Regions from separate parts of the Streptomyces sp. NPDC002884 genome, predicted to be linked through region 3. Evidence: riboswitches for the same ligand, from Rfam matches in the RefSeq annotation. Region 3 holds a riboswitch; each other region holds the start of a gene.

Region 1 (9,959 bases), on a different contig from region 3:
CGTCGGGGCCTGGGTCGCCGACGCCCTCGGTGAAGCTGTCCCCCACCGCCACGTACGACCCGATCACTGATCTGTCGTCACTCTTCGAATCGTCTGCCACAGCAGTTCATCATTCACCTTCGAATGTGACCTACGCGATCGTAGGAAGGGGTTGACGTGCGGTGAGATAAGACACCCTTAAAGAGTTTGCCAATCAGGGAATAAGGGACCACGCCCGGAAGTCGTTGATCCGGAAATGGCTCCAGGTGGTCCGGAAGGCGAAGTGCCCGCCCGTGTAGGGCTCCGGGTCGGTGTGGTCGAAGACGAGCCGGCCGTTGTTCCACCAGCGGACGACCGACCCGTCGGAGACGATGCGGACGTGGTTCGGCTCGTTCGCGACGAGCAGCGGCTCGGTGTAGTCGTAGATCAGGGGACGCACCCCCGCCTCGCCGACGTAGCGGCGCAGCCGGGTCGTGGTGTTGGTGTTGGCGCCGTAGCCGACGTAATACGTCTTCAGGTAGTCGTATTCGGCGAGAGCGCCGCCGCGCGGGGTGGCGAAGAGATCCTCCGGGGAGCGGACGTCGACGGCGTTCCAGAAGTTGTTGAGGTCGGAGACGCGGTCGTTGACCCCGCCCGCGGAGACGGGCGTGGCGACGTACTCGAGGACGTACGGCCCTTCGAGCGGCCGCTTGAACCAGATCGTCGCCCCGGCGGGTACGTCGACCTCCAGGGTCCCGCGGGAGGCGGTGACCGTTCCGCCCTTCTCCAGTTCGACGGCCCACTGGCGCAGGCCGTGACGGAAGTCGTCGTGGGCGATCAGGCGGCGGTGCCGGGGGCGGGCGCTCGCGGTGGCCGCCGGGGCGAGGGCGGCCAGCGCGGCGCCGGCGGCGAGGGCTCCGAATGCCCTGCGGGTGGTCGTCATGTCGGTCGGCTCCTTCAGTGGGCGGGGGTGGTGAGGTGCGGCGCGGGGACCCGGCGGGTCTCGGTGCCGAGGTAGTAGTCGGTGTACGTGGACTGGAGGTAGCCGCGCACGGTCCAGCCGAGGCGGTACGCGGGGTTCTGCGCGAGCGTGTAGACGCGGGTGCCGGTCGGCGCGGTGGTGGTGTAGAGGCGCAGCGCGGTGTGGTCGGAGGTCTCGGCGAGGATCTCCTCGCGCCAGTCGCCGAGGAGGTCGCCGTAGAAGGGGGTGGCGTTGCGGGCCCCGGAGACGACGCCGGCCGGGTCGAAGACCGTGGCGCTGCTCTCGGTCGCCGGGTCCCACTTCTCGACGCGGGTGAAGTCGAGCAGTTCTGACGCCTTGTCACCGTCCCACCAGATACGGAAGTTGACGCTGGGGGTGGTGGTGGAGACCTTGCCGTCCTGGACGTTGAAGACGCCCGCGCCGGGCCGGGTCACGTCGGCGGTGGACGTCCAGTACTCGTAGCCGCGGTGGTCCGGGTCGATGTCCGCGGCGTTCCCGCGGCCGGTGTCGAGGTCGGCGTCGCTCACCGGGCTCGTCGGGTGCGAGCCGGTCACCAGCCGCTCGCCGGTGTCGGCGTCGTAGTAGTACCAGGGGAACGCGGAGACGACGCCCAGCTCGGACTGCTGGATGGCGAAGCCCTCCAGGCCGGGCCGGTCGGGGTCGAGGTCGGCGATGTCGAAGCGGTCGCCGTGGATGGCCCCGTCGACGACGTAGCGCAGCGTGCCGTCGCTGTTGACGACGTAGTTGCCGTCGGCGATCTCGTCCCTGCCGTCCCCGTCGACGTCGACGGTGCGGATCTGGTGGAAGCTGGTCGCGCCGGTCGTCGGGTCCACGACGTACTTCCAACGGCGGGTGAGGTCCGTGCCGTCGAAGTCCCAGGTCTGGAAGAGGACCCGGAACGCGCCGCGCTTGGCCCCGACCCGGGTGACCGACTTGGTGACCAGGCTGGGGTGTTCGCCGTCGAGGTAGGCGACGCCGAAGTGGCCGCCGGAGGGGCCGTCGGCCACGAAGTCGTCGGGGACGGGCTGCCGGGTCCGCTCGGTGCCGGTCGCCCCGTCGATGACCGACACGAACTGGTTCGCGGGCGAGTCGGCGGTGACCTGGGCGCCGTCGGCGAAGGTGGTCCCGGCGGCGGTGTGCGCCAGCACCTCGGCACGGCCGTCGGAGTCGAGGTCGTAGACGGTGACGTTGTCGTCGTTGCGGTAGCCGCCGATCGCCGTGGACCCGCTGATCGCGGCGGGCGCCGGGTCGTTGGCGCCGTTCCCGCCGACCTGGGTGTAGGAGCCGGGGCCGAGGTCGACGCGCCACAGGCGCTCGCCGGTGAGCGTGTACGCCTCCAGCAGGTCCGGCCGGTCGCGGGTCCCGGACAGCCGGCTGACGACGAGCTCGTAGCGTCCGTCGCCGTCGAGGTCACCCGGCCAGGCGTGCTGCACGGTGTAGCCGTCGGCGCCGGCCAGCGGGATCTCGGCGTAGCCGTCGGTGAGGAGCAGGGCTGCCGCACTCGGCTTCTGCACGTGCCCGTCGACGACGGCGCGGACGGTGTACGTCCCCGTCCCCCGGCTGTCGTCCTGGTAGGTCGTCGATTTCCTTATCGGCTCCCGGTTCAGGCGGCGGCCGTTCTTGTACACGTTGAAGGCGATGGCGTCGCCGTACCGCGCGTATTCGGTGCCGAGCAGCCGCCAGCTGAGGAAGGTCCCCTCTCCCGAGGGGGTGGCGACCAGGCCGCGGTCGAGGTTCTCGACGATCCGGCGCGGGGCCGCGGTGGCGTGCCCGGCGGGCGCGGAGACGAGCCCGGCCAGCAGGGCCGCGACGGTGACGGCGGCCGCGGTGGCGGCGCCCTTGATGACGATGCGTCGGTCGACGCCGGACACAGGACCTCCGAGGAGCGGTAGAAAGCGCTTGCTCACTGACGGGGATCACTGTGTCCCCACTCTGTCCCACCTGTCGACGGTGCACGAAGGGCTGCCACAAGAACGCAATGGAACGATCATGAACGCGCAAACTCCCCCACCGGCGCCGCCCGGACACGGCGAAGGCCGGACCCGGGGATCGGGGTCCGGCCTTCGGCCGCGTGTCAGGCGGGAGGTCGTCGAGGTCGGAGGGGGTCAGCCGACCGAGACGCCGTGCGAGCGGAGATAGGCGATCGGGTCCACGTCGGAGCCGTAGTCCGGCGTGGTGCGGATCTCGAAGTGCAGGTGCGGGCCGGTCACGTTGCCGGTCGCACCGGAGAGGCCGACCTGCTGGCCCCCGGTCACGGTCTGGCCGGCCGAGACGGAGAGCTGGGACAGGTGGGCGTACTGGGCGTAGTAGCCGTCGGCGAGCTTGATGACGACCTGGTTGCCGTACGCGCCGCCCCAGCCCGCGGAGACGACGGTGCCCGCGCCCACGGCCTTGAGGGAGGTGCCGGTCGGGACGACGAAGTCGGTGCCGGTGTGGTAGCCGCTCGACCACATGCTGCCGGCCGTGTGGTAGGCGGTGCCGACGGTGGCGCCCGCCACCGGCAGCGTGTAACCGCTGGACGTACCGGTGCCGCTCTCGGCGGCCTGGGTGACCGTCTTCGAGGAGGACGAACCGGACGAAGAGGACGACGACTTGGTTCCGGACGCCTTCGACTTCGAAGAGGAGGACGAAGAGGACGAGGAGGAACCGGACGACGAGCCGGTGCCGCCGGTCTCGGAGGTCGCGGCCTTCTTGCCGATGGAGAGCTTCAGCCCGGGGTGGATCAGCGACGGGTCGCCGCCGACGGCCTGCCGGTTGTCCTGGTACAGCTTCTGCCAGCCGCCGCTGACGTTCTGGTCGTCGGCGATCTTCGAGAGATAGTCGCCGGACCGCACCGTGTAGGTCTTCGCCGTCGTGGAGGTGACCGTCTTCTGCGCCACCGGCACGGACTGCACGGCCTTTTCCGGCACGGCCTGGGAAGCCGACTGGGCGACGGACTGCGCGGGGGCCGCGTGAGCGCCGGCGGCACCTATGAGCGGAAGGGCGAGCGCGGCGCCGCCGGTTCCGGCGACGGCGATGGAGCGAGTGAAGCGCTGGGTCTTCGGACGGCGGTGCTTACCCTTCGCGGGCATGGCGAATTCCTCTCCGGCGCCTGCGAGGTGAGCTGTCGGGTGCGGACTGGAGATGCCCGGCCGCGCCGAGGCGCGGCTTAACCCCGAAGCCTGTTCCGGAGACCGGAACAGGCGGTTGTGCCTGTGGGTCCCCCGCTCCTGCCATAGACGGGTGAGTGAGCGGACTCCGGGCGGTGGCAGGATTCGGCGTCCGTCCGGATTGGTGTGGAACGTAAGCGACCGGGACGCACAGGGACAAGCAGAGGTTGTGCGGTCAACGCCTTTCTCTTGATCCCCTGTGCGAATCCCCCGTCACACTCCGTGAGTCAGAGGGTGCTTTTACCGCCAAGCACCCTTGAAAAGCATGCGAATTACGTGAACATGACGGACGACGTACGGTCACGGATATGACGCTGCTCACGTGACAGCTCTCCAGGTTCCTTTATTCCAGAGCGAGTTGGAACGAAGGATCCAATTCGGACAGAAACCTCAGATGCGACGCAGTCGGATAACCGTCGCATCAAGGTCGCCCCGCAGTCCGGTGCGCAGCCCGTGGTGCAGCAGCACCGCCCCTCGGTGGACTTCGCCCGTTTCGCGGCATTCGTACGCCGCTGTCGGGTCGAGTCCACGCAGCCGCAGCGCCGGAACGGGCTCGCCGAACCGCTGCGCCTGGAGCCAGGCGAGGACGACGCTCTCGTCGCCGCGCACATACTGGACGGCGCTCAGGCCGCCCGTCGGGGGCCGCAGCCGGTAGAGGTCGCCCTGCTGCACGAGCGGCCGGATCTCCTTGTAGAGGTCCACCCACCGGCGCGCCTCGGCGAGCTCTTCCTCGCTCCACTCGGAGAGGTCCCCGCCGACGCCGAGCACACCGGCCATGGCACTGACGAACCGGAAGCGCAGCGAGCTGACCCGGCCGTTGAGCTGGGTGTTGGGACTGTCGGTGACCCAGGCCGCCATGACCCGGGCGGGGTGGATCTGGCTGAAGCCGTGCTGGATGTCGAGCCGGTCGAGCGGATCGGTGTTGTCGGAGGTCCACACCTGGTCGGTACGGCTCATGATCCCGAGGTCGATACGTCCGCCACCGCCGGAACAGGACTCGAAGGCGACCCCGGGGTGAGCCGCCCGCAGCCGGTCCAGGAGCGCGTACAGGGCCTGGACGTGGTCGACCCAGAGGCGCTGCGGATAGGGGTCCTCCGGCCAGCCGGCATCGGTGAAGCAGCGGTTGAAGTCCCACTTCACATAGTCGACGGGCGCGCTGGAGAGGAGCCCGTGGAGCTGCTCCCAGAGGTACTCCTGGACGTCCTCGCGCGCGAGGTTCAGTACGAGCTGATTGCGGAACTCCGTCCGCTTTCGTCCCGATTGGAACTGCACCCAGTCGGGGTGGGCCCGGTACAGCTCGCTGTCCGGGTTGACCATCTCGGGCTCGACCCAGATGCCGAACTGCATGCCGAGGCCGTGCACGTAGTCGGCGAGGGGCTTCAGCCCGCCGGGGAACCGGTCGGGGTTGGGCTGCCAGTCGCCGAGCCCGGCGTGGTCGCCGGTGCGCGCGCCGAACCAGCCGTCGTCGACGACGAAGAGCTCCACGCCCATCGCGGCGGCCCGCCGGGCGAGCGCGCCCTGCTGCTCCTCGGAGATGTCGAAGTAGGTGGCCTCCCAGGAGTTGAACAGCACCGGCCGGTCCTGTTCGGCGTCCGGGACGACGTACGCGCGCTGGTAGGCGTGCCAGGTGCGGCTCGCCCCGCCGAAGCCGGCGTCGCTCCACAGGCCGGCGAAGACGGGTGTGGTGAAGGACTCCCCCGCGGCCAGCCGCAGCAGACCCGAGTCGTCGTACCCGGCGCCCCCGGTGATCTGCACGCGCGCGTCCGGGAGTTGGGCGACGGCGATCCGCCAGGAACCCGACCAGCCGAGGGCGCAGCCGTAGACCTCGCCGCGCTCCTCGGTCGCGTCGGTGTCCAGGGCGACCCAGGGCAGGTGCTGGTGTCCGGTGTGGCCGCGGCGGCTGCCGATGACCTGCTCCCCGTAGGTGAGGGGGGACCGGGTGAGCCGGGACTCCGCGGCCCAGCGGCCGTGCAGCTGCGACAGCCGCCAGTCGTCGCGCTCGGGCAGGGTCCAGGTGGCGGAGTCGGCGCGCAGCAGCTCCAGCGGCAGCTCGCCGTCGTTGCGCAGGGTCGTCCAGCGCTCGACGACATCGCCCCGCATCCGGTAGTGCAGGGTGACGGTCAGCCCGGCGTCCCGGAACCGCAGCCGCAGTTCGTCGCCGTCGGACTCGAAGGCCTCGTAGGACCACTCGGTGCCGCGTCGCTCGTCGGTGCGCACGGACAGGGCGGGCCGGACGAAGCGGGGGCCGCCCTCGACCGGGTACTCCTCCCGGCCGTCGAGCGGGGACTCGAAGGACGCCCCGCGCTCCGACGGCGGCAGACCGGCGAGCGCCTCGGCGTCCGCGAGCGCGATGCCCGGGCCCCAGTGCAGGTGGACCAGCTCGTCGCCCTCGGTGAGATGGAGGGCGTAGCTGCTCGTCGGCCCGGAAAGGAGCCAGGTGCGGCCGTTGTCGGCGATCTCGGGCATCAAACCCCCACTAATTCGAACAGGTGCGATCAAGCACCAACATCATCGAATGCGGTCGGCCTGCCGGGCAACTTTCGGCGGACAACTCTTCACCTGGTCAGACGTCCGGAGTACCGCCCTGTGGACAACCCGTTGCCCGGGGAATCCATGTCGTATCGTCGGGGAGATGTCCCGTCGGCCACCACGAGCCGCGCCGACGGAGACCGACAGGGAGGGAGCCCCCGTGACGCAGCAGATCCCGTCGACCGAGCCCGAGCTGGCCGCTGTGCGCAACTTCCGGGATGTGGGCGGTCTGCCGACCGTCGACGGCCGGCGGGTGCGGCACGGCGTGCTGTTCCGCAGCGGCCATCTCGCGCACGCGACCGACGAGGACGCCGCGTTCCTCTCCGGCCTGGGCCTGCACACGGTCTTCGACTTCCGCAACGCCGCGGACCAGAAGCTGGAGGGCCCGGACGTCGAACTGCCGGGCGTGCGCAATGTGAACCTGCCGCTGTCGGACCCGGCGGACGGCTCCGAGTTCTGGAAGATGGTGCGCGACGGCGAGATCGACCAGCTGCGCGGGATCCTCGGCGACGGCAAGGCCGCCGGCCGGATGATCGCCTCCTACCGCTCGATCATCAAGGAGCGGACGGCCGAGCACGCCCAGGTGCTGCACTCGCTCGCCGAGGACAGCGTCCCGGCCCTGATGCACTGCGCGGCGGGCAAGGACCGCGCGGGCCTGTCCATCGCGGTGACGCTGCTGGCCCTGGGCGTGGAGCGCGAGGCGATCCTCGCCGACTACCTGGAGTCCAACGCCAAGCACCGCCGCTACCGGGTCCGCCGCAGCGCCACCTCCGCCGAGGCCTACTCCCCCGAGGTCATGGAACTGCTCGGCCCCCTCTTCGACGCGCGCGCGGAGTACCTCGCGGCGGCCCTGGAGACCATCGAGGAGACCTGGGGCGGCGTCGACGCCTACCTGGAGGAGGGTCTCGGGCTCTCCCCCGAGACCCGTGAGCGACTCCGGGACCGGCTGCTCGACTGACACCGCGTCGGACACCGCGCCCGGTACCGCGTCGGACACCGCGCCCGGTACCGCGGCGCGTACCGCGCCCCGGAGGCCGCGCCGGTCACCGGGGGCTCTACTGGTTGGCTCCCACCTCGAACAGCAGCCACAGGAACCCCGCGAAGACGTGTCCCACCGCGATGTAGATGATCAGCCGGATCCAGAGGGAGCGAGGGAACTTCTCCTCGATGTCCTTCATGGCGTTTCTCCGATGTCCGAAGGGGTCGGGCCCAGGCACAGCGTGGCCGTGGGGCTCTGCAGCAAGGTGTGGACGAAGAGCAGCTCGACCCCGTCGTCGTCCTGCGCCGCGATGCGGTGCGGGGTCAGCGAGTCGAAGTGCGCGCTGTCACCGGGCCCGAGCAGCTCGGTGGTGTCCCCGAGGCGCAGCCGCAGCCGCCCGCGCAGGACGTGCAGCCACTCCTCCCCGGGGTGCACGCGCACGACGTCCCCCTGGGAGCCGTACGGCACCTGGACGCGCAGGGCCTGCATCCCGCGCCCGGAGGCGCCAGCCTGCCAGTACGTCCAGCCACCCGCGCGGGTCGGCTCCATGCCGGCGGCGCGGACGACGGCGTCCCGGTCGGCGGACGTCTCGCCGAGCAGCTCCGAGACCGTCGTACCGTAGACACGGGCGAGCGCGAGCAGCATCGGCAGCGAGGGCTGGCGCTGCCCGGTCTCCAGGCGGGAGAGATGGGCCGGTGACAACCCGGCGGCGCGGGCCGCGGCCTCCAGGGTGAGGGCGGCCCGGCGGCGCAGGGCGCGCAGCTGGGGGGCGACGGCGGGAAGAGCCCCGGCTGGTTCCGCCGGGGCCTCCGACTCGGGCGGGCTCATGGATCCATTGGACGCCAAATTTGCCTCTGCGGCAAATTTCTTGCCTCAGAGGCAAAAGCGCTCGGCAGCCCGGACAGCTTTCCCGGCCGCGTCCGAACGGGGAGACCAAGACCGGCCCGCACGCGTCCGAGCCGCCGCTCTCCCGCGCCGTTCAGCGGTTGGCGACCGCCTGCTTCACCAGCGTCCTGCCGAAGTCCCACATCAGCCCGCCGCCGCTGTGCGCGTCGTCCATCACGGCGGTGAAGGCGTCGACGAACCGGTCCACCTCCCGCTCGCCGACGATCAACGGCGGGATCAGCTTGATCACCTCCAGGTGGTCACCGGAGACCTGGGTGAGGATCCGGTGCCGCTGGAGCAGCGGCACCACCACCATCTGCGCGAACAGTCCCTTGCGGGCCGCCTGGAGCATGGCCCACCGGCTGCGCAGCTTCAGCGACCTGGGCTTCCCGAACTCGATCCCGATCATCAGGCCCCGGCCGCGGACGTCGGCGAGCAGCTCGTACTTGTCGACCAGCGCCGCCAGCCGGGACCTGAGCAGGTCGCCCGTGACCCGCGCGCCGGCCACGATCCGGTCGTTCTCCAGGACGGACAGCACCGCGAGTCCGGCCGCCATGGCCTGCGCGTTGGACCCGAAGCTCGCCGAGTGCACGAGCACCCGGTCCATCGACGAGTAGACCTTCTTGAAGATCCAGTCCTTGCCGAGCGTGGCGCCGACCGGCACATAGCCCCCGGAGAGCGCCTTGGCCACGCACACCAGGTCCGGCTCGACGCCCTGCTCGTGCTGGTAGGCGTAGAAGTCGCCGGTCCGGCCGAGCCCCGTCTGCACCTCGTCCGCGATCAGCAGCGCCTTGTGCCGGTGCAGCAGCTCCTGCGCGGCGCGCAGATAGCCTGGCGGCGCCTCGTGCACCCCCTTGCCCTGGATCGGCTCGACGATCAGGGCGGCGACGTCTCCCTTCTTGAGCTCGCCGGCCAGTGCGGCAAGGTCGCCGAGCGGGACCGCCGTGTCGGCCAGCAGGGGCGCGAACCCGTCCCGGAACCCCGACTCGCCGTTCACCGACAGCGAGCCCGTGGTGAGCCCGTGGAAGGCGTGGTCGCAGTACAGGACCCTCGGCCTGCCGGTGGCGTACCGGGCGAACTTCAGGGCCGTCTCCACGGCCTCGGTGCCGCTGTTGCCGAAGAACACCCGGTCCAGGTGCGGGCTGTGGGCGAGCAGTTTCTCGGCCAGCAGCCCGGGCAGCGGCTGGCAGTCGAAGCGGGTCAGGTCGGCCAGCCCGGCGTCGAGGACGTCGTGCAGCGCCTTGCGGACGACGGGGTGGTGGCGGCCCAGCCCCATCACCCCGAACCCGGCAAGCATGTCCAGGTAGTCGTTCCCGTCCGCGTCCCAGAAGTACGCGCCCTCACCGCGCTCGTAGACCTTGTCGAAGCCGATGGTGTGCAGCATCCGCGGCAGTTGGTGGTTGAGGTATCTGCCGTGCAGCTCGTAGCGCTCGGCTCCGCGCTCGGCCAGGAGGGCGCCGAGGTCGAACTCCGTGGT
Region 2 (9,959 bases), on a different contig from region 3:
GCCGCCGCGACACCGATCACGGTGACCGGGACGATGTACCGTGCGGCCTTGCGCCGTCCGAGGCGCAGGTCGTCGGCTTCCCCGCCGGTCGACTCCCCGCCGGTCATGGTGTCGTCGGATGCCTTCGGTGCCATGTGTGCCTTACCTCCGTCGTCGGCGGCGGCTGGTCATCTCGCGCTTGAACGTCCCCACCCCAAGCCGCCATTCTCACCCGAATCGGTGAGGAGTGGTGTTTTCCGTGGTTCCCATCTGACCAAATCGGCCACGGGGAAGCGTCAGCCCGAGGGCTCAACTCCACATACGCCTGCGGTATGACACGGAGGTGACGAGCCGGCATCCGACCCGTAGGGGTCGCCGGGGTCAGCCCGCCCGGTGGACCACCGCGTCGCAGAGTTCCATGAGCGCCGCCTTCGCGTCGCACTCCCGCAACGGCGCCAGCGCGGACCGCGCTTCCTTCGCGTACCGCACGGTGTCCCGGCGGGCCTGCTCCAGCGCCGGGTGGGCCCTGAGCGCTTCCAGGGCCTCGGTGTGCCGGGCGTCGTCGGTCAGGTCGGAGTCCAGCAGCTCGCACAGGGCGATGTCCTCGGGCAGCGACAGCCGCGCCGCCCGCTCCCGCAGCCGCAGCACGGGCAGCGTGGGAACGCCCTCGCGCAGGTCCGTGCCCGGCGTCTTGCCCGACTCGTGCGAGTCGGAGGCGATGTCCAGGACGTCGTCCGCGAGCTGGAAGGCGACGCCGAGCCGCTCGCCGTACTGCGTGAGCACGTCGACGACCGTCTCGTCGGCGCCGGACATCATCGCCCCGAACCGGCAGGCCACCGCCACCAGCGAGCCCGTCTTGCCGCCGAGCACGTCGAGGTAGTGGTCGACCGGGTCCCGCCCGTCCGTCGGACCCGCGGTCTCCAGGATCTGGCCCGTGACCAGCCGCTCGAACGCCTCCGCCTGGACCCGCACCGCCTCCGGCCCGAGGTCGGCCAGGATGTGGGAGGCGCGAGCGAAGAGGAAGTCGCCCGTGAGGACGGCGACGGAGTTCCCCCAGCGGGTGTTGGCGCTGGACACCCCGCGCCGCACGGCCGCCTCGTCCATCACGTCGTCGTGGTACAGCGTGGCCAGGTGGGTCAGCTCGACCACGACGGCCGACGGCACGACACCCGGCGCGTACGGGTCCCCGAACTGCGACGCGAGCACCACGAGCAGCGGCCGGAACCGCTTCCCGCCCGCGCGTACGAGGTGCTGGGCGGCCTCCGTGATGAACGGGACCTCACTCTTGGTGGCCTCGAGCAAGCCTTCCTCGACAGCCGCCAATCCGGCCTGGACATCGGCTTCCAGAGCCTGGTCCCGCACGCTCAGCCCGAACGGCCCGACGACGGTCACGAGGGGTCTCCTGTCTGCTGGTGTCTACTGGCGATTACGCGGTTTGTCGATAGGTCTCTGCCATCACTCAAGTCAGCGTATCCGGTCACGTTTCGATCACCGATAGCCCCCACGTCCCGCGGGCTCGAATGGACTCGCCCGGGAGGTGCCCCGCAGGCCAGGCACTATCGGATCACGCCCGATATGTTTTCGATCAGCTCATATGAGCGGACATGGAGAGAGTTTCCGGGAAGCGGGGATTCATGTCCCGGACCGGGGTTCCCGTCGGACCGGCGGGCCCGTCCGCCCCCTCTCCACGTGACGACGATCACGCATTCCCTTCGCCCTTCCCCCCGGAACGGGGGACGCGACGGCGGGCGATTCCCCTCCCCGGTCCATTGCCGGTCCTTTAACAATGAGTTGGGGCTAATGCCCGATTCGCCGCTCTTGTGAATGCTGGTGACTTGGCTCACCCCCCGGCAAGATCCGGTCCGACCTCGCCGTTCACCGATTCTCCGCACCCCGCAAGCAAGTTGAAGGTTTGCACCCACAAAGGATCAAGCACCCCATAGGCCACAGACCAAGGTCAATAGGGGTGATCTGTGAATCCGGTACTTGTTTCGGACATGTGCTCTCGCATACGTTCCCGGCCTGTCGGGTGGAACGCCGAATCCTGCCGCCGCCCGAACACCCATCGATACCGCTCGGCAGGAGCGGGGGAACCAGGTAAGTCGCCGAAACGGATTTTCCGGATGTCTTGGATATACGAGACATTTCGGACAGGCCGGTACGGCTTGGGGTCAAGTCGCGACCGTCAGGACGCGACCGGGCAGCTCCCGCCCGAACCCGACAGCTCACCTCGCAGGCGCCGGAGAGGAAATTCGTCATGCCCGCTGCCGCTCAGCCGCGCCGCAACCGTCTCGTCCGCACGCTCGCCGTCGCCGCCACCGGCGTGGCCGTGCTCGCTCTCCCCGTGCTCGGGGCGACCACCGCCTCCGCCGCGACTCCGGCCGTCTCCACGGCCACCAGCCTCGGCTACGCCAACAACCTCGACGGCTGGATCCGTGCCTCCCTGCAGGTCATGGGGCAGCACGGCATCCCGGGGACGTACAACGGCATCTACCGCAACGTCATCCGCGAGTCCTCCGGCAACCCCAACGCCATCAACCTCTGGGACTCCAACGCGGCCGCGGGCATCCCGTCCAAGGGGCTGCTCCAGGTCATCGACCCGACCTTCCGCTCCTACCACGTCAACGGCACGTCGTGGGACTCGTACGACCCGGTCGCGAACATCACCGCCGCCTGCAACTACGCGGCCGCGCGCTACGGCTCGATCGACAACGTGTTCGGCGCGTACTGACCGTCCCGCCCGGCCGGTGTCGCCGATGATCACCGGCGCCGGTGCCGGTGCCGGTGACCGGCAGCCGCTACCGGCGACCGGTAGCCGGTAGCCGGTAGCCGGTTACGGAAACAGTTGTTCGAGGACGACGGCCACGCCGTCGTCCTCGTTCGACGTCGTCACCTCGTCGGCCACCGCCTTGAGTTCCGGATGGGCGTTGGCCATGGCGACACCGCGAGCCGCCCAGTCGAACATCGGGATGTCGTTGGGCATGTCCCCGAACGCGATGGTGTCCTCGGGCCGCATCCCCAGGTGCTCGGCGGCCAGGGCCAGACCCGTCGCCTTGGTGATCCCGCAGGGCTGGAGCTCGACCGTGCCCGGCCCGGACATGGTGACCGTGGCCAGCGACCCGACCACCGTGCGGGCCGTCGACGCCAACTCGTCGTCGGACAGCGTGGGATGGCGCAGCAGCACCTTGCTGATCGGCTCGCACCACAGGTCGTCGCGCCGGCCGACGCGCAGGGCGGGCAGCGTCGGGTGCGGCATCCGGTAACCCGGTTCGATGAGCGTCAGCCCGTCGACACCGTCCTGGTCGACGGCCGCGTACAGCTGCCCGACCTCCGCCTCGATCTTGCCGAGCGCCGTCTCGGCCAGCTCCCGGTCCAGGGTGACCGACCACAGCAGACGGTCCGCGCCGGCGTCGTACAACTGCGCGCCCTGCCCGCACACCGCGAGCCCCCTGCTGTGCAGCCGGTCGAGCAGTGGGCGCACCCGGGGCGCGGGCCGCCCCGTCACCACCAGGTGACGTGCGCCGGCGGCCGCCACCCGCGCGAGCGCGTCGAGCGACCGGTCGGAGAAGGTGTCGTCGCCGCGGAGCAGCGTTCCGTCCAGATCGGTGGCGATGAGGGAGTACGCGGTGCGCGCGGCATATGCGGTGGGTGCGGCCATGATCAGAGAATACGGATCCCGGGGCCCCCGGGTTCGACGCGAACCGGACGACGTTCATGTCCTGTCCTGTTCTGCCAACTCCCCTTGTGCGCCTGGCTCAGGACTGGCTGCCGACCGACTCAATGAAACGGCTTTCTGGCACATCGCCGGGTTGCGGACGGTTAAAGGCCTCTGCACCGGTTGGCAACAAGATGGGAGGCTACCTACCGCGACGCCCGGGTGGAGCGGTACCGTCCAGGTGTCCAGGGGGGACTTGATCGGGGGGTCAGGTTGAGCAGTGGGCGCATTCGTGTGCTGAGGCCGCAGGACCTCGGCGAGGGGGAGAGGGAGCGGTGGCGCGCGCTGCGTGCCATGTCGGCGCTTCCGCGAAACCCCTTCATGGAACCGGAGTTCACCGACGCCGTGGGCCTGGTACAGCCACGCTCGCGGGTGGCGGTGGTGTACGAGGGGCGTGAGCCGGTCGGCTTCCTGCCCCACGAACGGGGCCTGCTCGGACAGGGCCAGGCCCTCGCGTACGGCGTCTCGGACGCGCAGGGCGCGGTGCTGGCCCCGGGTCTCGGGCTGAACGCCGACGAACTGATGCGGGCGTGTGCCCTGTCGAGCTTCGCCTTCGACAACCTGGAGGCGGAGCAAGGGCTGTTCACCCCGCACGCGGCCGAGGAGTACGCCTCCTATGTCATCGATGTCGAAAAGGGTTACGAGACCTACGAGTCCGTACTGCGCGCCCAGTCGCCGAAGTTCCTGAAGACGACTCTGGCCAAGGAGCGCAAGCTCGGGCGGCAGGCCGGGGAGCTGCGGTTCGTGTTCGACGAACGCGATCCGGCCGCACTGCGCACGCTCATGGCGTGGAAGTCCGCGCAGTACCGCAGGACCGGCCGCCGGGACCGGTTCGCGCAGGAGTGGATCACCCGGCTCGTGGACGCGCTCTCCGCGACGCGCGCGCCCGAGTGCTCCGGCACGCTCTCCGTCCTGTACGCCGGCGGCCGACCGGTCGCCGCGCACTTCGGACTGCGTTCATCGACCGTCCTGGCCTGCTGGTTCCCTTCGTACGCACCGGAGTTCGCGAAGTACTCGCCCGGCTTGGTGCTGCATCTGCGGATGGCCGAGTCGGCCGCCGCCGAGGGCATCGGGCTGCTCGACCTGGGGCGGGGCGCGGCCGAGTACAAGGACTCGCTGAAGACCGGGGAGCTGCCCGTGTACGAGGGAGCGTGGTCGCGTCCGGGGGTGGGCGCCGCGCTCTACTGGCTCAGCCGTGAGCCGTCCCGGCGGGCGCATCACTTCGTGCGCAACCGGCCGAGGCTCGCCGCGGCGGCCGCACGGACCTTGAAGAGCGCGGGCCGACTGCGCCGATCGTGACGGGCGGCGCCGACCGGCCGGTGCGACGGGCGTGAGACAAGGGGGGTTCATGTACCGCGCAGCACGTGCACAGCAGGAGATACAGAGGTTCCTGGACATCGAACCGGTGCAGGTCGCCGAGCTCGAACTGGACGACGGGGGTGTCCTCGGACCGGCGCCGGGAAATCCGCCCGTCACGCACGGTGAGGTGTTCGTGCTGGTCAGGCGGGGTGGGCGGCCGATCGGGACGCTGCTCGGATCGGTACCGGCGGACGCGGACCCGAAGACCGTCCTTCTGGGCCTGGCCACACCCCACCCGGCATCCGGGCTGCCTTCCCCGGGGCCCACGCAGGAGCCCGCCCCGACCGCACAGGAGCCCACCCCGACCGCCATCGTTCCGACGGCTGTCGCCTCGTCCGCCGCCGTCTCGCCCGCCGGCGTCCCGGCCGCCGCCGATTCGATCGACACCATCCCGACCGGCACGGCCCCGGCTGCCGCCGCCCCGACAGGCGCGGGCCCGACCGGCACGGGCTCCACCGCCTCGGCCCCAACTGCCGCCGCGCCGACCGGGACCGACCCGATCGGCGCGGGCCCGACCGACACCAGCCCGACCGGTACGGACTCGACCGTCTCGGCCCCGACCGGCACCGACGCGACCGGCGCGCGCCCGGCTGTCGCCGACCCGACCGAGACCGACCCGACCGGGACCGACCTGACCGGCGCGGGCCCGACCGGCGCGGGCCCGACCGTCCGCGTCGGGCTCACCACCGTCCCGTTCGCGGCCGTCCCGTTCACGACCGTCGTCGTCGCCACCCGTGAGCGTGCCGGGAAGCTCGCTCATGCCCTCGACTCGCTGCTCGCCCAGGACCACCCGGACTTCGAGATCGTCGTCGTCGACAACGCGCCCGTGACGGACGCCACCCGGGACCTCGTCGAGCTCAAGTACGCCGAGCGCGTGCGGTACGTCACCGAACCGGCGCCCGGTCTCGCCGTCGCGCACAACAAGGGTGTCGAGACCGCCCGCGGCGAGGTGATCGCCTTCACCGACGACGACGTGGTGGCGGACCCGCGCTGGCTCACGGAACTCACCGCGCCGTTCATCGCCGACCCGGGCCTCGGCTGCGCCACCGGTCTGATCCTGCCGGCCCGGCTGCGGACCCCCGCCCAGGTCCTCCTGGAGAGTCACGGCGGCTTCGCCAAGGGCTTCACGGCCCGCACGTACGACCCGCAGGATCCGCCCGCCGACGAGCCGCTGTTCCCGTTCACCGCGGGCCGTTTCGGCTCCGGCGCCAACATGGCCTTCCGTACGGAGGCGCTGCGGGCGGTCGGCGGCTTCGACCCGGCGACCGGCGCGGGGACGCTCGCGCGAGGCGGCGACGACCTCTACGGGTTCGTCCGGATCCTCGCCGCGGGCCACCGGCTGCACTACACGCCGCTGGCCCTGGTCTGGCACCACCACCGGGAGACCTGGCGGGACCTGGAGACCCAGGCGTACGGCTACGGCGCCGGCCTCACCGCCTACCTCACGGCGATCCTCGTCAACCGGCCCGCCCTGCTGCCGGCCTTCCTGGCCCGGCTGCCCCGGGGGCTCGCCCACGCGCGGTCGCTGACGGCGAGCCGGGAGGCGGAGCCCGCGGCGGACGGCGCGCCCGGCGGTCACGACGCCCGGACCCACGCCTGGCCCGCCCGGCTCTCCCGGCTCCAGCGGCGCGGCATGCTCTACGGGCCGGTGGGCTATCTGCGGGCCCGGCGCGCGCTGCGAGGTGCCGCGCGATGACGACGTCCGCGCACAGAGCCGGCGGAGAAGGCGGCGGCGACAACGACGCCGACGGCATTGTCCCGGTGTTCCTGTACCACGCCGTGATGGAGGAACCGCCCGACTGGATCGCCGAGTTCACCGTCAGCCCGAAGCAGTTCGGCGAGCATCTGGACGCCGTCGTGGACAGCGGCCGGACGCCCGTCACGATCAGCGCGCTCGCCGACCACCTCGCGGGGCGGACACCGCTGCCGCCCCGGCCGGTGCTGCTCACCTTCGACGACGGCTTCGCCGATCTGCCCGGTGCCACCGCCGAGGCGCTGGCCGGGCGCGGGCTGTCCGCCACCGCCTATCTCACCACCGGAGCGATCACCCGCGGCGGGCGCAGCCTGTTGCCGCCCGCGCCGATGATGACGCTGGAGCAGGCGGCCCAACTCGAGCGGTACGGCGTGGAGATCGGCAGCCACACCGTCACCCACGCCCAGCTGGACACCCTCGCACCCCGGGCGCTCGCGCACGAACTGCGGGTTTCCCGCTCGGTGTTGGAGGACGCCCTCGGTCACCAGGTCCGTCATCTCGCGTACCCGCACGGCTACAACAGCGGGCGGGTACGGCGGACGGCGGCGGCCGCGGGCTACGAGACGGCCACCGCCGTGCGGCACGCGCTCAGTTCGGACCGCGACGAGCACTACCGCATCGCCCGGCTCATCGTGCGCCGCGGTCACACCGTCGCCGACGTCCGGGGCTGGCTGGCGGGATCCGGCGCCCGGGTCGCCCCGTACCGCGACGGGCCGAAGACGGTCGGCTGGCGCTGGTACCGCCGCGCCCGTGCCCTCGTACAGGGGCCGGTGTTCGCGGGTTGAGCCGAGTTCGACGATTTTGGTGTGAAAAGAAGAGAAAATTCCTATAGTTGATTTGAGGGAGGGGAGCCTGGAGTGCGGCAACACGTTCCCGTACCGAGCACCGAGAGCAGCGAGCTGCCCACCCCTGACCTCTCCACCGGACCCGGCAGTCCCGTTGGTCCGGGCAGTCCGGGCCCGACCGCCGGCGGCGCCCGCAGACCCCGTCGGATCCCGCTTCGCCCACCGGACGCCGGTCTGCTGACGCTGCTGCTCGCCGCCGGGCTCTGGGTGTACGCGCTGCCCCGCATCGGTTTCCGCGAGATGGGCGACTACGGCCTGCTGGACCGGCTGCCGGTCGCCTACTACCTGTCGTTGCTGGTGCTCACCGCGGGCTTCATTCTCAGTCTGCGGCGCGCTGGCACCGCGCCCTGGTGGCCGGCCGCGCACTGTGCCGCGCTGCTCCTCGCGCTGAAGGCGCCACCGGCGGTGCTGTACGACGCGGTGCGCTACCCGTGGGCGTCCAAGCACGACGCCGTCGTCGACACGCTGCTCGCCAACGGTGAGCTGCGACCGGGCGCGGCCCTGTCGGGCAACATGTCCGCGTACGACCAGTGGCCGGGCTTCTTCACCCTCGACGCGGGCCTGGTGCGCGCCTTCGGCGTGGAGAGCGCCGCCGCGTACGCCAACTGGGCGCCGATCGTCGTCGGCCTGCTCATGATGCCGGTGCTGGTCCTGATCTACCGCACCTTCTGCGAGGACTGGCGGCTGATCTGGACCGCCGTGTGGATCTTCCAGCTCGCCAACTGGGTGGGCCAGGACTACTTCGCCCCGCAGGCGCTCGCGTACCTGCTGCATCTGACGGTCCTCGCGGTGGTGCTGCGGCACTTCGTGCGGCCCGGATCCGCCGGACGGCTGCGCGACCGCACCTTCCTCGACCCGGTGGCCGCGCCCGTCCCGCCGCCCACGGGGAGAGGGCAGCGCGCGGTGTGCGTGGTGATCCTGGCCCCGCTGATCGCCGCCGTCAACGCCACGCACCAGCTCACCCCGGTGATGCTCACCATCTGTCTGGTCGCGCTGAGCCTCACCCGCCGCTACCGCAACTACGGGCTGCTGGTCGTCGCCGCGCTGCTGATGCTGACCTGGGACCTGACCATGGGGCGGCCGCTGTTCGTCGAGACGCTCTCCACCGTCAGGAAGTCGATCGGCGAACTGACGGAGAACTCCCGCGCGGGCTACGCGGGACAGCTCACCGGGCCCGGGCCGGAACTCGCGGGCACCGCCAACGTGGTGATGGTGCTCGCGGTCGCCGTCCTCGCCGGGACCGCGGTCGTGCTGCGGCGCCGGCTGACCCGCAGCGCACTCCCCCTGCTGCTGGTGTCCGTCGCCCCGGTACCGCTGTTCGCCGTCAACGACTACGGCGGCGAGATGCTCTTCCGGGTCTATCTGTTCGCCCTGCCCGGCGCGGCCTTCTTCGCCGCCGCGGCCCTCGTGCCGGCCGTTGCGGGAACCCACCGCAGCCGGGCGAAGACGCTGCGGCGCAGGGCGGCGGCCATCGCCCTGCCTGCCGTCCTGCTGGTGCTGCTGGCCGGCTTCCTGCCGTCGTACTACGGCAAGGAGAAGATGTTCTACACGCCTCCGGAGGAGACCGCGCTGGTCACCCGGGCCCTCGACAACGCCCCCGACGGCTCGCTGATCCTCGCCACCAGCGGCTCCTTCCCGCAGGCACTCCACCACTACGACCGCCTCGAGCACTGGTTCTTCGCCGAACAGGCGCTGCCCGAGAACGAGAAGATGCTGAAGGACCCGGCCCGCTACCTCGCGGACGGGATCCCCCCCGGCGCTAGGGCGTACGTCGTCCTCACCCGCACCCAGGACATCTACGCCGCCGGCGAGGGCCTGCTGCCGCCCGGCGGCTTCGAGACCCTGCGTTCGAAGCTGTCCGCCTCGCCCCTCTTCCGGACCGTCGAGAGCCATCCGTACGGCGTTGTCCTGGAGTACCGCCCGGCCACCCGATGAATGACCACAAGGTGATCGAAGTGACGACCACAGACTCCGAGGACATCGACAACGGGAACACCGCCCCCAGGGGCCACGGAAACCTGAGCCACGAGGATCCGGGCACCGTGGACCTGCACCCCGAGGTCACGGGCAGCCCCACGGTCACGGGCCACCGAGTCATGGGCAGCGCAGCGGTCACGGGCCACGGGGGCGCGGGCAGCGCCGCGGTCACAGGCCACGGGGGCACGGGCCACGAGGTCATGGGCGAGGACGAAGCGGCCAAGGGCATCGGGTTCACCTCGGCGCATCTGAGAGTCCTCGTCGGGGCCTCGGGCTGGCCGGCCCTGGCCGCCACCGCCGTACCCGGCCCCTCTCCACTGCGCTGGATCCC
Region 3 (9,959 bases):
AAGTTCTCACACGGTCGGCGCGTTCGGGGTTGCCGGGAAAGCGCAGCCGGTGCGCGGTCGTCGCGCGCTCGGTGTGCAGCGCCGTGATCGCCCGCGCGCGCTCGCCGTCGCCGCGCGCCACCGCGTCCACGATCGCGCCGTGCTCCGCCCAGGACTCCACGGGGTTGGCCGGCGCCTCCACCGCGTACATCCAGGCGATCTTGTGGCGGAGCTGCGTGAGCATCGACGTCAGGGCATGGCTTCCGGACGACTGCGCGAGGGTCTCGTGGAACCAGCCGCCCAGGGAGCGCAGATCCTCGCTGTTGCCCCGTCTGGCCCGCTCCTGGCCCAGCCGGACGAGTCCGCGCAGCACCTTCAGATGGGCCTCGGTGCGGCGCTGGGCGGCCCGGGAGGCGCCGAGCGGCTCCAGGAGCATGCGCATCTCCAGCAGGTCCGCCGCCTCCTGCTCGGTCGGCTCCGCGACGCACGCGCCCGCGTGCCGCCGCGTGACGACGAAGCCCTCGGCCTCCAGCGTGCGCAGCGCCTCGCGGACCGGGACGCGGGAAACGCCGTAGCGGCGGGCGAGGAGTTCCTCGGTGAGGCGGCTGCCGCGCTCGTAGACACCCGCGACGATGTCGTCCCGAATGGCCGTGCACACCGAGTGCGCCGGAATACGCATGACGGACCTCCGCCTTAATCCCCGTGAAACGTCGACGATTGACGTGTGTTCCGTGACTCTATTGCAATGAGCGGGAATTTCCGATGGCGGGCCGGAATCCAGGGATATTTTTTGGACAGCAGGACCTCGAAAACGGCGAAAGCCCCGGCCGCAAGGGCCGGGGCAGGACGATCTGTCGCCGTGGGTCGTCAGACGTTCACGCCGTGGTTGCGGAGGTAGGCGACCGGGTCGATGTCCGAGCCGTACTCCGCGGTGGTGCGGGCCTCGAAGTGCAGATGCGGGCCGGTGACGTTGCCGGTGGCGCCGGACAGGCCGATCCGCTCGCCCGGGGTGACCGTCTGGCCCACCGACACCGCGAGGGACGACAGGTGACCGTACTGGGTGTACGTCCCGTCGTGCATCTTGATCACGATCTGGTTGCCGTAGGACCCGCCCCAGCCGGCCTCGACCACGGTGCCGGAGCCGACCGCGTGCACGGAGGTGCCGCTGGCGGCGTGGAAGTCGATGCCGGTGTGGCTGCCGGAGGACCACAGCGAGCTGCTGGCCTGGTAGCCGGTGGAGACGTAGGAACCGGTGATCGGCAGCACGAACGTGTTGAGGAGCTTGCGCTCGGCCTCACGGGCGGCACGCACGCGTGCCTCGCGCTCCTCCACGGCCTTCTTGGCGGCGGCCTGACGGGCGGCCTCCTCGAAGGCGGCCTGCTTCTGCCGGGCGACCTGGTCGTCGACCTGCTCCGCGACGGACTCGGCGGCGGACTCGCCGGCGGTGACGACGGGGATCAGCCCGGTCTGCTCAGGGGTGGGCTCGGCGGCGAAGGCCGGAGTGGAGGCGACGGTGGCCATGACACCGGTGGTGGTGAGCGCCGCGATGCCCGCCGCGCGAACGCTGCTGCGCTGCATCCGGCCGGGCTTGCGGTGCTTACCGGGGGCGCAGGTGAACGCCATGAAGTCGGGGGTGTCCTTTCCTTCCTTCTCGCCTACCGGGTTAGCTGACGGGTTCGGAGCAGGAAGGTCTCCTACGGACCCCCTCGCGTTCAGGCGCGGGCGTCCGATTCACCCCAGGGACTTCACTAGTGGGTCCCCGGCTCCCCTGGCTCGCGCCGTACGGGGACTCGGCGATGACTGTCCGGTGCCGCGGCTGCGGCGCACTGCGTGACGAACAGCCCGGATGACGCTAAGCGGCGCGGGTTTCAATCCTCAAACGGATCCCGGTTTTTGTAGCGCATCCCACAGGGCAGACGGGCAACCTCCGCATCAATTCGGACATACGGAGGCCCTGGTGACGCTTTCGTCGACCAGGGCCCCCGCACGCGTGCGCCGTTGCCGGGACCTACTCCGCGGACACGACCTTCACCTCGCCGATGCCGAGGGCCTCGACCGGCTCCTTGATCTGGGCCGCGTCACCCACGAGGACGGTCACCAGCCGGTCCACCGGGAAGGCGTTCACGGCCGCCGCAGTGGCCTCCACCGTGCCGGTCGCCGCGAGCTGCTGGTACAGCGTGGCCTGGAAGTCGTCGGGCAGGTGCTGCTCGACCTGGTCGGCCAGCGTGCCGGCGACGGCCGCGGCGGTCTCGAACTTGAGCGGCGCCACACCGACCAGGTTCTGCACGGCGATGTCGCGCTCGGCGTCGGTCAGCCCCTCCGCGGCGAGAGTGCGCAGCACCTTCCACAGGTCGTCCAGAGCGGGACCGGTGTTCGGGGTGTCGATGGAACCGCTGATGGCGAGCATCGCGGCGCCCGAGCCGTCCGGAGCGGACCGCAGGACCTGCCCGAACGCGCGGACACCGTAGGTGTAGCCCTTCTCCTCGCGCAGGACACGGTCCAGCCGGGAGGTGAGCGTGCCACCGAGGCAGTACGTGCCGAGCACCTGCGCGGGCCACACACGGTCGTGCCGGTCGGCGCCGATCCGGCCGATCAGCAACTGGGTCTGGACGGCGCCGGGACGGTCCACGATGACGACCCTGCCGGTGTCGTCGGCGGTCACCGGCGGCACGGGCCGCGGCTGGGCCGAGGAGCCCGTCCAGGCGCCCAGGGTGTCGCCGAGGAGCGCCTCCAGGTCGACGCCGGTGAGGTCGCCGACGACCACGGCGGTGGCCGTGGCGGGACGGACGTGCTTCTCGTAGAAGGCGCGTACGGCGGCGGAGTCGATCTTCTCGACCGTCTCCGCGGTGCCCTGGCGCGGGCGCGACATCCGCGCGGTGGCCGGGAACAGCTCCTTGGAGAGCTCCTTGGCGGCGCGCCGGGACGGGTTGGCCAGCTCGTGCGGGATCTCGTCCAGGCGGTTGCGGACGAGGCGCTCGACCTCGCTGTCGGCGAACGCGGGGGCCCTGAGGGCGTCGGCGAGCAGACCGAGGCCCTTGGGCAGGCGTGAGGCCGGTACTTCGAGGCTCAGCCGGACGCCGGGGTGATCGGCGTGCGCGTCCAGGGTGGCGCCGGAGCGCTCCAGTTCGGCCGCGAACTCCTCGGCGGAGTGCTTGTCGGTGCCCTCGGAGAAGGCGCGCGCCATGATCGTGGCGACGCCGTCGAGGTCGGCCGGTTCGGCGTCCAGGGGTGCGTCGAGGAGGATCTCGACGGCGACGACCTGCTGGCCGGGACGGTGGCAGTGCAGCACGGTCAGGCCGTTGGCCAGCGCGGTGCGCTCGGGCGCCGGGAACGCCCACGGCTTGGCCTCGCCCGCCCGGGGCTGGGGGTGGAAGTCCATCGTGGCGAGCTCGGTCACCGGGCCGCCTCCTCGTTCTCGTCCTGGTCGGCGGGGGCTTCGGCGGCGGTCGGCTCGTAGACGAGCACCGCGCGGTTGTCGGGGCGCAGGCGGGCCTTGGCGATCTCCTGCACCTCCTCCGGCGTCACGTCCAGCACGCGCTGGACGGCGGTGAGGGCGAGCTGCGGGTCTCCGAACAGCACGGCGAACCGGCACAGTTCGTCGGCGCGGCCGGCGACCGTGCCGAGCCGGTCGAGCCACTCGCGCTCCAACTGCGCCTGGGCCCGCTCCATTTCCTCGGCCGTGGGGCCCTCCGCGGCGAACCGGGCGAGCTCCTCGTCGATGGCGGCCTCGATGACGGGCACCTCGACGTCGCCGGACGTCTTCACGTCCAGCCAGCCCAGGGAGGGCGCTCCGGCGAGCCGCAGCAGGCCGAAGCCGGCCGCGACGGCCGTACGGTCGCGGCGGACCAGCCGGTTGTAGAGGCGGGAGGACTCGCCGCCGCCGAGGACGGTGAGCGCCAGGTCGGCGGCGTCGCACGCGCGCGTGCCGTCCTCGGGCAGCCGGTAGGCGGCCATCAGCGCGCGGGCCGGCACCTCCTCCTCGACGATCTCGCGCAGCTGCTCGCCGATGACCTCGGGCAGCCCGCCGTCACGGGGCGCGGGCTTGCCGTCGTGGCCGGGGATCGAGCCGAAGTACTTCTCGACCCAGGCGAGGGTCTGCTCCGGGTCGATGTCGCCGACCACGGAGAGGACCGCGTTGTTGGGCGCGTAGTACGTGCGGAAGAACGCGCGCGCGTCCTCCAGGGTCGCCGCGTCCAGGTCGGCCATCGAGCCGATCGGCGTGTGGTGGTAGGGGTGGCCGTCCGGGTAGGCGAGGGCGGTCAGCTTCTCGAAGGCCGTCCCGTAGGGGACGTTGTCGTAGCGCTGGCGGCGCTCGTTCTTGACGACGTCGCGCTGGTTCTCCATCGACTCGTCGTCCAGCGCGGTGAGCAGCGAGCCCATGCGGTCGGCCTCCAGCCAGAGGGCGAGCTCCAGCTGGTGGGTGGGCATGGTCTCGAAGTAGTTCGTGCGCTCGAAGCTGGTGGTGCCGTTGAGCGAGCCGCCGGCCCCCTGGACCAGCTCGAAGTGGCCGTTGCCCTTGACCTGGCCCGATCCCTGGAACATCAGGTGCTCGAAAAGGTGAGCAAGACCGGTACGCCCCTTGACTTCGTGGCGTGAACCGACGTCGTACCAGAGGCACACCGCTGCGACGGGGGTCAGGTGGTCCTCCGAGAGCACCACGCGCAGGCCGTTGGCCAGACGGTGCTCGGTCGCTGTCAGGCCCCCGGAGCCTGCCTGGGCTGTGGCCGTGTGACCCATGGGCATGTACGTCCCTTCCGATCGCGGACGCGGTCGTCGAAACCGCGGTTTTCCTGCCGGTCCTGCCACTGTATGCAAGCGTGCGGACGGTCCGCGAAGTTCCCGGGCGACATACGCCGAGAGCGAGATCGCGTAGCCTGCGGGCAGCCGTGGAGGAGATGCCTCTGCGTTCGGGCCGGACGGCCGACGCCGGGTCCTCGCCCGCGCTGTCAGTGCCACGGTCCACAATGGTCCGCGTCAGATCCCGTATCACGCCCCAGCAAGGAGCCGGCAGCGATGGCCCGCCGCAGCACGAAGACCCCGCCGCCCGACGACTCGTACGAGGAGCGGATCCTCGACATCGACGTCGTCGACGAGATGCAGGGCTCCTTTCTCGAGTACGCGTACTCGGTCATCTACTCCCGCGCCCTGCCGGACGCCCGTGACGGCCTCAAGCCGGTGCACCGCCGCATCGTCTACCAGATGAACGAGATGGGCCTGCGCCCGGAGCGCGGCTATGTGAAGTGCGCCCGGGTCGTCGGCGAGGTCATGGGCAAACTGCACCCGCACGGCGACGCGTCGATCTACGACGCGCTGGTGCGGATGGCCCAGCCCTTCTCCATGCGGCTGCCCCTGGTCGACGGCCACGGCAACTTCGGCTCGCTGGGGAACGACGACCCGCCGGCCGCCATGCGGTACACCGAGTGCCGGCAGGCCGCGGCGACGAGTCTGATGACGGAGTCGATCGACGAGGACACCGTCGACTTCACCCCCAACTACGACGGCCAGGAGCAGGAGCCGGTCGCGCTGCCCGCCGCCTTCCCGAACCTCCTGGTCAACGGCGCGTCCGGGATCGCGGTCGGCATGGCCACGAACATGCCGCCGCACAATCTGGGCGAGGTCATCGCCGCCGCCCGCCATCTGATCCGCTATCCCGCCGCGGACCTGGACGCCCTGATGAAGTACGTCCCGGGCCCCGACCTGCCCACCGGCGGCCGGATCGTCGGCCTCTCCGGCATCCGGGACGCCTACGAGAACGGCCGCGGCACGTTCAAGATCCGCGCCACGGTGTCGGTGGAGACCGTCACGGCCCGCCGCAAGGGTCTGGTCATCACCGAACTGCCCTTCACCGTCGGGCCCGAGAAGGTCATCGCCAAGATCAAGGACCTGGTCGGCTCGAAGAAGATCCAGGGCATCGCCGACGTCAAGGACCTCACCGACCGCGCGCACGGTCTGCGCCTGGTCATCGAGATCAAGAACGGCTTCGTGCCGGAGGCCGTCCTGGAGCAGCTGTACAAGCTGACCCCGATGGAGGAGTCCTTCGGCATCAACAACGTGGCGCTGGTCGACGGTCAGCCGCTCACGCTGGGCCTCAAGGAGCTCCTGGAGGTCTACCTCGACCACCGCTTCACCGTGGTGCGCCGCCGCAGCGAGTTCCGCCGCACCAAGCGCCGTGACCGGCTGCACCTGGTGGACGGCCTGCTGACGGCGCTCGTCGACATCGACGAGGTCATCCGCCTGATCCGCTCCAGCGACAACAGCGCGGAAGCGAAGCAGCGCCTGATGGAGCGCTTCTCGCTGTCGGAGATCCAGACCCAGTACATCCTGGACACCCCGTTGCGCCGGCTCACCAGGTTCGACCGCATCGAGCTGGAGGCGGAGAAGGAGCGGCTCAACGAGGAGATCGCCGAGCTGACCCGGATCCTGGACTCGGACGCGGAGCTGCGCAAGCTGGTCTCGGCCGAACTGGCCTCGGTGGCGAAGAAGTTCGGCACCGAACGCCGTACGGTCCTGCTGGAGTCGTCGGGTACGACGGCCACCGCCGTGCCCCTCCAGGTCGCGGACGACCCGTGCCGTGTCCTGCTGTCCTCCACGGGCCTGCTGGCCCGCACGGCGAACGGCGAGCCCTTCGCGCAGGACGCCGAGGACACCGAGGACGGAGGCGGCAAGCGCACCAAGCACGACGTGATCGTCTCGGCGGTGCAGGCCACCGCGCGCGGGGAGATCGGCGCGGTCACCTCCTCGGGCCGTCTGCTGCGGATCAACGTCGTCGACCTGCCCCAGCTCCCGGACACGGCCGCGGCGCCGAACCTCTCGGGTGGTGCCCCGCTGGCGGAGTTCGTCTCCCTGGAGGGCGACGAGACGGTGATCTGCCTGACCACACTCGACGAGTCGTCCCCGGGCCTGGCCATCGGCACGGCGCAGGGCGTCGTCAAGCGGGTCGTGCCCGACTACCCGACCAACAAGGACGAGCTGGAGGTCATCACCCTCCGGGACGGCGACCGGATCGTCGGTGCCGTCGAACTGCGCACCGGCGAGGAGGATCTGGTCTTCATCGCCGACGACGCCCAGCTGCTGCGCTATCAGGCCTCGCAGGTGCGTCCGCAGGGCCGCGCGGCGGGCGGTATGGCGGGCATCAAGCTCACCGAGGGCGCGAAGGTGATCTCGTTCACGGCCGTCGACCCCGCGGTGGACGCGGTGGTCTTCACGATCGCGGGCTCGCGCGGAACCCTGGACGACTCCGTCCAGACGACCGCCAAGGTGACCCCCTTCGACCAGTACCCGCGCAAGGGCCGCGCCACGGGCGGTGTGCGCTGCCAGCGGTTCCTGAAGGGCGAGGACTGCCTGTCGCTGGCGTGGGCGGGCCCCGTGCCCGCCAAGGCCGCGCAGAAGAACGGCCTGCCGGCCGAGCTGCCGGAGATGGACCCGCGCCGTGACGGCTCGGGGGTGTCCCTGACGAAGACGGTCTCGGTGGTGGCGGGGCCGGTCTAGGCCTCGGCCTCCTGGAAGGCCTCGTCGTCGGGAGCGCGTACATAGCGCAGGACGCCCCACATGCCGTGCTCGTCGGCATGTGGGGCGTCGTTCTTGCACGCCTCGAGTTCCTTGCCGAGGGCGGCGGTGTCGATGCCGGAGCCGATGAGGACGAGCTGGGTCAGGCGGGCGTCGGCGGCCGGCCAGGGCTCCGGGTAGAAGCGGAGAAAGCGCCCGACGGCGTGCACGGCGTACCGGTTGGCCCCGTCGTGCGGACCGAAGTCGGCATACCCCTTGACCCGGTACAGCCCCTCGGGCCGGCTGTCGAGGAACTCCATGAACCGGCGGGGTTCGAGGGGCACTTCGGAGGTGAAGGAGAGGCTGTCGTACGAGCTGTGGAGGTGGTCCGCGTGATCGTCTCCGGAGTGGTCGTGCAGGTCGTCGAAGGAGAGCTGCCCGACACGTTCCTCGCCCGGGCGGCAGTCGAAGAGGAACTCGGGGTCGATACGGCCGTAGGTGGCGGGGACGACGGCGGCCCGGTCGGTGAGGGAGCGGACGAGTCCGAGGACCCGGTCGGCGTCGGGGGCGCGGTCGAGTTTGTTCACCACGACGAGGTCGGCGAGGGCGAGGTGCCGGTCGATCCCGGGGTGCTTCGCCCGGGTCTCGTCGAACTCGGCGGCGTCGACGACCTCGACGAGCCCGCCGTAGACGATGCCGGGGTGCTCACTGGCCAGCACCATCCGCACGAGTTCCTGGGGCTCGGCGAGACCGCTGGCCTCGATGACGATGACATCGATGCCGACGTCCGGCCCGGCGAGCCGTTCGAGGTACACGTCGAGTTCGCCGGCGTCGACGGCGCAGCACAGACAGCCGTTGCCGAGGGAGACGGTGGAGTCGCCGAGCGCGCCGGCCACGGCCATGGCGTCGATCTCGATGGCGCCGAAGTCGTTCACGATCGCGCCGATGCGGCTGCCTCCGCTGCGATGCAGGAGATGGTTGAGCAGTGTCGTCTTGCCGGAACCGAGGAATCCGGCGAGTACGACGACCGGGATCTGCTGCGGACTGCGGCTCTGCGACACATGCGACCTTTCTGAAACCTACGCGTGCACCGGCGCGCGGCCCGGCGCGCGTACGAGGATTGAATGCCGCACCAGGATACGAGCCGCCGGGATCACCGCGAAGTGAACGATTGTTAGCAGCATCCGCGGGGCAGACGTTGGACAAGGCGCCCTGGCGTGCGACCCTCGCTTCCCTCCGTGCGCCTCCCCTCCGCCTCCCCCGCCGATCAGAGCCGCTCGGCACTCTGGGAGACGGCAAGCGCCGCCCACCGCTCGCCGGTCCCCGTCACGTCCACCCGCACCCCGACGACCGGCGCACGGCCGCTCGATCGGGGGTTTTTGACATGGCCACACAGAGGTTTGGGGTCCGCGGACTCGGTGCCGTCGCCGCGGCGGCGGCCGGCATGGCCGCGGGTGCCCTCGTCACCATGGCGGCACAACGCCATGCGCTGGAGACACTGCGGGTACGACTGGAGCACCTGGAACGGACCGCCCACTCCCAGCAGCACACCAATCTGGCCAACCAGCAGCGCCTGCACTGGGAATTGCTGAGCAAAGCCATCGACGACCCCGAACTGGCGGAAGTACTGGACCTCTTCGAGGCGCCCGTTTCCACCAGGCAACGGCGCCAGTACCTCTACGCCAATGCCCTCTATACGAACGCGCTGTTTTACTACCGGATAGGCAACATCTCCCGCGAGGAGTTCTTCGGGTACATTCGGGGCATTCTTCAGAACCCTGTGGTACGGGAGTACTGGTACGCGACGCGACACCAGCGGGCGACCATTGCCGACGGTTCGGACGAAGCGGAACTCGGCCGCATGGTGGACGAACTCCTGACGCAACTCGAGGAGTCGGACGCCGACGAATGGTGGGTGGTGGGCGAGCCGCCGAGCCCGTGAACCTCCCTCGGTCCTCGGCGCACTCCGGCGGCCGAGGGCTCACACTCCGGGGCTCGCACCCCCTCCTGCGGAATCACACCCTCGGCCCATTACGAAAAGGTCAAGTCCAGAGTTAAGTGAGGCGTCAGGGAGTTGACTCGCGCTTGATCGCGTAGAGGACCCCACCAGATCGTCGCCTACGCCGCCGGATGACGAGCGACCCCACAGGGCCCGCCTTGCACCGCGCAGTCGTCGTGCGCAAATCAACGGACCCAAGGAAGCAACAGTGAGTCAGATCATCCGTCGGATCGGTGCATCTCCGCGCGCTCGGGGAAGCGTGAGCGGAGCGAATTGCCCCGATATTTTCGAACTTGCCGATGGTAATTTCGCCGTTATCGGCACGGATGCCACGGATTCGCTGGACCCGGACCTTCCCTCCGATGCCTCACGCGGCGACCACGAGAGAATTGTCGTCATCACCCGCGAGACCCTGATTCGCGCGAAGGCCGATATTCCGGACCTTTAGCGTCCTTCGAGAGGAACGGCCCGGCCGGCCCGGCCGCGATACCGGGCC

Evidence for each region. Region 3 has a riboswitch for cyclic di-AMP ahead of ABT070_RS33560 (M23 family metallopeptidase). Riboswitches for the same ligand answer to the same signal wherever they lie in the genome.
Region 1: another riboswitch for cyclic di-AMP. It lies ahead of ABT070_RS16365 (M23 family metallopeptidase); the one in region 3 lies ahead of ABT070_RS33560 (M23 family metallopeptidase).
Region 2: another riboswitch for cyclic di-AMP. It lies ahead of ABT070_RS10315 (transglycosylase SLT domain-containing protein); the one in region 3 lies ahead of ABT070_RS33560 (M23 family metallopeptidase).

What each region holds. Positions count from the first base shown of each region.
Region 1 is NZ_JBEOVB010000006.1:386,455-396,413, reverse strand. It holds gene ABT070_RS16380 (SGNH/GDSL hydrolase family protein) at 1-67, opposite strand, end outside; gene ABT070_RS16375 (DUF6250 domain-containing protein) at 194-901, opposite strand; gene ABT070_RS16370 (rhamnogalacturonan lyase family protein) at 916-2,811, opposite strand; gene ABT070_RS16365 (M23 family metallopeptidase) at 3,046-4,011, opposite strand; cyclic di-AMP (ydaO/yuaA leader) riboswitch at 4,016-4,183, opposite strand; gene ABT070_RS16360 (alpha-galactosidase) at 4,480-6,555, opposite strand; gene ABT070_RS16355 (tyrosine-protein phosphatase) at 6,779-7,576, shown strand; gene ABT070_RS16350 (DUF6126 family protein) at 7,674-7,796, opposite strand; gene ABT070_RS16345 (helix-turn-helix domain-containing protein) at 7,793-8,425, opposite strand; gene ABT070_RS16340 (aspartate aminotransferase family protein) at 8,577-9,959, opposite strand, start outside; gene dxs (1-deoxy-D-xylulose-5-phosphate synthase) at 9,959-9,959, opposite strand, start outside.
Region 2 is NZ_JBEOVB010000004.1:54,192-64,150, reverse strand. It holds gene ABT070_RS10325 (LolA family protein) at 1-134, opposite strand, end outside; gene ABT070_RS10320 (polyprenyl synthetase family protein) at 361-1,371, opposite strand; cyclic di-AMP (ydaO/yuaA leader) riboswitch at 2,005-2,233, shown strand; gene ABT070_RS10315 (transglycosylase SLT domain-containing protein) at 2,237-2,710, shown strand; gene ABT070_RS10310 (HAD family hydrolase) at 2,813-3,637, opposite strand; gene ABT070_RS10305 (GNAT family N-acetyltransferase) at 3,929-4,993, shown strand; gene ABT070_RS10300 (glycosyltransferase family 2 protein) at 5,553-6,749, shown strand; gene ABT070_RS10295 (polysaccharide deacetylase family protein) at 6,836-7,591, shown strand; gene ABT070_RS10290 (hypothetical protein) at 7,664-9,586, shown strand; gene ABT070_RS10285 (hypothetical protein) at 9,607-9,959, shown strand, end outside.
Region 3 is NZ_JBEOVB010000024.1:120,943-130,901, reverse strand. It holds gene ABT070_RS33565 (GntR family transcriptional regulator) at 1-658, opposite strand, end outside; gene ABT070_RS33560 (M23 family metallopeptidase) at 847-1,602, opposite strand; cyclic di-AMP (ydaO/yuaA leader) riboswitch at 1,618-1,785, opposite strand; gene ABT070_RS33555 (M16 family metallopeptidase) at 1,988-3,376, opposite strand; gene ABT070_RS33550 (M16 family metallopeptidase) at 3,373-4,722, opposite strand; gene ABT070_RS33545 (DNA gyrase/topoisomerase IV subunit A) at 4,993-7,467, shown strand; gene ABT070_RS33540 (CobW family GTP-binding protein) at 7,464-8,525, opposite strand; gene ABT070_RS33535 (DUF6082 family protein) at 8,849-9,406, shown strand; gene ABT070_RS33530 (hypothetical protein) at 9,672-9,911, shown strand.